Linked DNA regions of Simiduia agarivorans SA1 = DSM 21679. The protein of the gene in region 2 interacts with the protein of the main gene of each other region in a pairwise test. Links are inferred from orthologs where the notes say so. Each region holds a gene or a part of one and is shown on either strand. Other genes may lie near its edges. The genes, in order: secB and M5M_RS00755.

The links.
Region 1: the proteins of M5M_RS00755 (region 2) and secB interact in binary tests that used the Escherichia coli proteins (3 or more experiments, as listed by UniProt). The link is inferred for Simiduia agarivorans SA1 = DSM 21679 from one-to-one orthologs.

The regions. Positions count from the first base shown.
Region 1 is NC_018868.3:3,110,763-3,113,868, reverse strand. The notes cover bases 265-3,044. They hold secB (protein-export chaperone SecB), read right to left. Parts: upstream 2,018-3,044; coding sequence 1,511-2,017; downstream 265-1,510. Other genes in these bases: gpmI (2,3-bisphosphoglycerate-independent phosphoglycerate mutase), read left to right, coding at 3,025-3,044; M5M_RS14050 (rhodanese-like domain-containing protein), read right to left, coding at 2,447-2,863; grxC (glutaredoxin 3), read right to left, coding at 2,111-2,374; M5M_RS14065 (autotransporter assembly complex protein TamA), read right to left, coding at 265-1,395. Outside these bases: more of M5M_RS14065, read right to left, coding at 1-264; more of gpmI, read left to right, coding at 3,045-3,106. UniProt on the Escherichia coli protein: One of the proteins required for the normal export of some preproteins out of the cell cytoplasm. It is a molecular chaperone that binds to a subset of precursor proteins, maintaining them in a translocation-competent state.
Region 2 is NC_018868.3:162,118-165,217, forward strand. What follows is about bases 48-2,821. They hold M5M_RS00755 (response regulator transcription factor), read right to left. Parts: upstream 1,893-2,821; coding sequence 1,203-1,892; downstream 48-1,202. Other genes in these bases: M5M_RS00750 (ATP-binding protein), read right to left, coding at 48-1,206; M5M_RS00760 (Spy/CpxP family protein refolding chaperone), read left to right, coding at 2,068-2,559; M5M_RS20900 (polysaccharide lyase family 7 protein), read right to left, coding at 2,623-2,821. Outside these bases: more of M5M_RS00750, read right to left, coding at 1-47; more of M5M_RS20900, read right to left, coding at 2,822-3,100. UniProt on the Escherichia coli protein: Response regulator member of the two-component regulatory system CpxA/CpxR which responds to envelope stress response by activating expression of downstream genes including cpxP, degP, dsbA and ppiA.

The DNA.
Region 1 (3,106 bases), 2.9 Mb from region 2 along the record:
TGAAGGGGGTAATTCAGAAAAATCGTCTTTCAGGGTACCGGCCACTTCTGCCCGCGTCAGCAGCCGGCCTTTTTCACCCAATGGAAAAATCACTTTGCCTTTCAACCGCAATTGCAGGTAATCCACATCGGACAGCCAGTACTGACTGGAGCCTGTCAGTTCGGCCTCAAAGCGCAAACCATAGGTTTGCCGCACAGCGGTTTCGCTATCCACCCAACTGAAACCGGCACCAGGCACAATCAACCATTTTTCATCGGCCGGTTCGGAACCGATCACGTAGCTTTCCCGCCGCAGATTGACGCCGGTGTTGAGTATCCAATCGCCGGCAAAGGCTTCAACCGCGCGCACACGGGTGGTGGTGGCGGTGGATTCGTAGCTACTGGTACTCTCACGAATCCAGCCGCCACTGATTTCGTACCATTCCCGGTAGGCCTCGGCACGGGGAATGGTGTAGGTGCCCGACATTTCCTGCAGGTCGCGCGATACCAGCGCATCCAGCCGGTATTTGTGGCCCCATTCGTTGAAATAGCGATTCTGGTAGTCACCCCGCACCCGCGGCCCCTGATCGGTGGAAAAACCCACGCCAGCGCCAAAACTGGTCTGACTGGCCATGCTCAGGTCCACGTCCATCGGCACAATCTGGTCGTCGTCATTCTGATTAATGTGCGGATTAATCAATACACTGCGGAAATAGTTACTCGCCTGCAGTTGCGCATAAATATCCTGCAGCGCGTCGGCGGTGTAGGGCTCACCTTCCACATCGCCGGTCAGCCGGTGCAATAAATCCTGATCGAGCGGTACCGGACTGAAGTTGAATTGACCAAACTGGTAGCGCGGCCCCAGCTGCAGGTGCAAGTGCGCATCGGCCGCCAGGTCATCGGGGTGAATGGCCAGCTCCGCCTGCGCAAAGCTCGCGCGCCAATAACCCTGCGCTTTCACACTGTCGAGCAGGCTGGCTTTGTAATTGTCGTAGTCTTTGTGGATCAGGCCCGCACCCGGCAGCAGGGGCGGTTGCTGGACCAGCATCAGTACACTTTCATCCAGCGCCGGCGGCTGGTCGAGCAATTGTACGTCGATGTTGCGCCATAGCACCCGGGGCCCGGGCTCGACGGTCAGCGTGAGTTGCCAGCACTGCGGCGTTTCGGTAAAGGTTTGGGTAAAGCTGGCGCGATAATAACCAAAGGCCTGCAGGGCAAGATTGACTTGCTTAGCCAGATCCCGTCGCCGCTGCTGTATCCGCCAACGGGGCGCGTCGCAAGGCTCGTCGTTAAGGCTGGTGTGCACCAGAATATTGTCCGCCACGTCGCCACGAACGCCGTCCAGCAATAGTTCAGCGCGTGCGCACCAAGCCAAGGCACACAGGCAAAACAATAACAACAGCCGGGCAATAGTCAAACCAACCGCTTCCTTATGAGTGACACCTGCATTCTATGTAAGAATGCGGCCTTGCACAGCGCATATATAAAAAAAAACGGCGCCTGAGCACCGTTTTTCTTCCAGCAACGCGCGGTTACTGTTCTGTTGCCGCTTCACCTTCCGGCGCAGTTGCCTTGGCTTGTGCAACGGCCTGCGCGAACAGGGCATCAAAATTAATCGGGGGCAGCATCAATGCAGGGAAACTGCCTTTGACAACCACGGAGTCGATGGTCTCGCGCGCGTAGGGAAACAGGATTTGCGGGCACGCGGTGTTCAGGATTTGCGGCAGTGCCTGTTCGGGCAGACCCGCAATGTGGAACAAACCGGCCTGTTGGATTTCCGCCAGGAACGCCGTTTCTTCACCCAGTGATACGGTCACGGTGATGGTCAGCACCACTTCATAGTTATCGCCATCAACCCGCGAGGTTTTGGTGTTCAGCTCCTGGTTAACCGAGGGCTTCCAGTCTTTCATGAAAGCCTTCACACCCATGGGTGCTTCAAACGACAAGTCCTTGAGGTATACGCGCTGCAACGCAAATTGCTGATTTGGCTCGGTGGGAATCTCGACGCCTGCGCCTGTGGGTTGGATTTCTTCTGTCATGGGAACTTGCCTTAAAACGTTGTTGTTATGGGTTCAGCTCTGGGCAAGCGTGCCGCCGACTGAACCCTATTAATGGGGTCAAACCTCTGGGTTTCAAGCCTCGCCGGCCACCAATGGGTCCAGCTTGCCGGCCCGGTCCAGGGCCCAAAGGTCATCAAAGCCCCCCACGTGGGTTTCCCCCACCCAGATCTGAGGTACAGTGCGACGACCAGAACGCTTCATCACGTCCATTCGCTGCTCCGGGTGCTTGTCCAGGTTGATCTCTTCGAATGCGATACCCTTCTGGGTAAGCAACTGCTTGGCCCGGACGCAGTAGGGGCAAATGCTGGTGCTGTAGACGGTAACTGGCTGTGCCATGGGGTGACCTCGTAATGACTGACTAAGTAAATGACGACGGTTGGAGCAGATTTCAACCGCCGTGTTACAACATCAGCCCTTGCCCTTGACCACCGGCAGGTTTTGCCCGGTCCATTCCGCCATGCCGCCGTTCAGGCGCACCACGTTGAATTCTTTGTCCCGCAGCAAACGACCGGCGGCACCGGTGTGCTGGCCCAGCTTGTCCACCAACACCAGGGTTTTGGCGCGGTGACGCTCCAGCTCCGACAGCTGCTTTTCCAGTTTATTGTGCGGAATATTGATCGCGTCCACGATATGGCCGGCCTGGAATTCCGCGCTGTCGCGCAGGTCTACCAACTGGGCATTGCCCTGGTTGACCACGGCGGTCAGCTGGTGCACCGACAAGGTTGCACCGGCCTTGGATTTTTCGCGCCACATGTAGGTGTAGGCCAGCACCAGGAACAGGGACACCAGCATCCACTGTTCAGTCAAAAATACAATCAGTTCCACGTCGCTTCCTTCACAGCATTGGCGGGGGCGGCAAGTATACCCAGTTGGTGCCAAAAAAGCATGGAAGGCGCGGCTTTACTCGCTCCCGGCAATAGAGTTGTCATCCCCAAGCGGGTACAATCGCGGCCCTCACAGGTTGTACAAAACAGGCAAGAAAAACTATGTCCGCCAACAAGCCGCTGGTATTAATTGTTCTCGATGGCTTCGGTTATTCCGAAAATAGCGCCCACAACGCCATTATGG
Region 2 (3,100 bases):
TTTATCGAGTTCCGAATCCGCCACGCCTGGCCCCGAATCTTCCAGCGTGATCTGCCATTGGTTTTTTTGTTCTTGCAGGTCTATGTGGATGCGCCCACCCTTGGGTGTGTGGCGAATTGCATTGGTGAGGATGTTATCGAAAACGCCCACCAGCGTATTGCTGCGGGTATCCACCAGCGCTTCTTTAAAGCTGCCATGATCAAAGGTCAGTTGAATCGTTTTGGCGGATGCTTGCGGCATAAACTCTTCCATCAGTCCCGACAGCAGCGGCACCAGGTCCACCACATCGTCGCGCGGCCATTCGTCGGTTGGATTCACCGGTAGCGACAAAATATCGGAAATGATGTTGTTCAGGTAATCCGCGGCCTGACGAGCCTTGTTGATATGGTCGTTAGCTGCCTCTCCTGCGTGTTGCTGGGCAAGGCCCAGCGCGAATTGAAGGCGCATCAGCGGCGAGCGCAATTCATGGGAGACATCCTTGATCAATCTGTCTTGGGCGGCGCGTGCCGATTGCAGTTGCTCCGTCATCAGGTCAAAATCGATAGCCAGACTGCTCATTTCATCCTTACCCCGCGGCATTTGCGGCGACACGCGATAATCGAAATCCCCGGCGGCGACGCGTCGTGTGGCTTGCTTCAGTGCTTCGACCGGACGCGTGAGGTAGCGGGCCATCAGATAGCACACCGAGCCGCTCACCAGCACCGCCATCAGTAAAACCGGCCAAAGATTCAGCAAAAACATTTGCAGAAGCATGTTGCGCTGGCCGTCATGTGCCGCGACCACCATGCGCACGTACTGGCCGTCCTCAAGTTGTATCAGGCGGCCGTAATAGGTGCGGTTTTTGCGCTCGAGCTTTTTGAAAGGCCGGTCCAGGTCCAATTTCCGCATCAGGTCTGCCACCGGGCTAGGCAATTCGCGGTCAAATATTTCAAAGCCCTGGGAATCCAGTACAAACACATTGCGTCTGGCCCAGTGCGGCAGGGTGCGGATGCGCTCGGTGAATTCCCTTTCGGTGGCGTTGACTGCGTCGCGGGTTGCAAAGTGGAGTAGCCGCATGGCCTCGGGGTCTTTGCTGAACAGGGGGGCGCGTGGAGGCCGGGGGAAGTTGCTGGGTTCGAGTTCGTGCATCACCCACGCGGTGCCGGCCAGAATCACAATGGTGGCAAGCCAGAAACCAATAAAAATTTTCCAGAATAAGCGGATCATGCATCAACCTTGAGCATATAGCCGGCACCACGAATATTGATGATCAGATCTTTGTCTGCGCCCGTGGCCTGAAGCTTTTTGCGGATGTTGCTCACATGCACATCGATGGAGCGGTCGTAGGCTGTGAGCTTGCGGCCCAAAGCTTGTTCAGTGAGTTCATCCTTGGAAATCACTTCACCGGCTTTGGCCATCAACAGCTCAAGTACCGTGAACTCGGCGCCCGTAAGCTCCAATGGTGTCTGGCGGAACAGTGCGGTACGGTTGCCTTTGTTTATCTGGATACCGCTGACCTCCAGCTTGCCGCCACTGGCAGGGACACTCTGGGTCCGACGCAGAATCGCCTTGATCCGGGCCAGCAATTCGCGCGGATTACACGGTTTAGCCAGATAGTCATCTGCACCCAATTCCAGCCCGAGGATGCGATCCACCGGATCCCCCTTGGCAGTCAACATGAGGATAGGGGTCTGGTTGGCTTGTTGATTGCGCAGGGTTTTCAGCAGGGTCATGCCGTCCATTTCGGGCATCATCACATCCAGCACCAGCAGGTCGGTGACGTGGCGGGCCAGATAGTCGACAGCGGCAACGCCATTGGGGCAGTGGTGCACGGCGAAGCCTTCGGCGCCCAGGTAGTCCCTCAATAACTCCGCCAGCTCCAGGTCGTCATCCACCAGCAAAATACGGTTCATAGTATGAGTCCTCTGCAATTGAGGCTATTGTGGCGAAAAAGCGACACCTTTGTGAACCTGCGATCCCATGAATAACCCTTCTTAACAGTATTTAACCTGCCCACAGCCCTTGTTTACCCGGTCTGGTTCTAGGATAACCCTGTGGTTTGAAAACAGACACTTAGAAGGAGTTCCTATGAACGTACAAGGCAATGTAAAACGTTGGGTGGTAGCGGCGACTTTGGTTGCGCTGGGTGGGATGGCATCGGTGGCGGTGGCCAAAGGTGACCCCTTTGGCATGCACGGGCCGGCCTTGGGTGAAAAAATGATAAAAAAGCTTGAGCTGACCGAGGCTCAGCAGGAGCAGGCGCGCGCAATGCGCGACAAGTACCGCGCTGATCACAAGGCGGCGCGCGAGCAGATGAAGGCGCAGATGAAGCAATTCAAAGTGTTGGAGCGGGCCGGTGCAAGCGTTGCGGAGCTTAAGGCCCAGGCCGATGTGATGGCTGCGTTGATGAGTGAAAAGATGGTTGAACGTGCAGTACAAATGCGTGAGTTCAGGGCGATTCTCACCGCCGAGCAGCTAGTCAAAATGGATGAACTGATCGAGCAACGCCACCAAAAGCATGAAGCAAAAATGAAACAGCGGCATGAAAAAATGGCGGAGCGGGAAAAATCCGCCGAGTAATGGTGAGTGAAACCCGGTCTGCAGACCGGGTTTTTTATTGGCTTGTTTTAGGTTCGTACCGTATTACTTGTGCTCGACCCAAAAATCGTACACAACCACTTCGCCGTAGTTATTGGCATTGCCGGTCTGACTGCCTTCCTTGTCGGGGTTGCTTTGGGTATAGTTTCCTACCTTGAAGTAGGCCTGATCGTAGCTCTTGTTCATCACGTAATTGTTGGAACCGTCTTTCACCAGATAGGCGCTGGCATTCCCGGCTTTGTACGCCGCTTCTAGTTTGCCGTCTTCGCTGTAGTACACATAGTGTTTGCCGTTGATAACTTCAAATATTACCTCGTGTACTTTACCCAGACTGTAGTTGGTTTTGATGGTGTGATCGCTGCGCAGCACGCCGCCATTAAAACTCAGGAACAGGTGCTGGTTTTCCAGCCGCAATACCATGGCGTCATCGATACCGGCGCTCTTGTCACCGTGGATCTGGGTGGCAACCAGGTGTGGTTTTACGATAGGCAGGTGGGTAATGGCCTGTTTAACATAGATAACG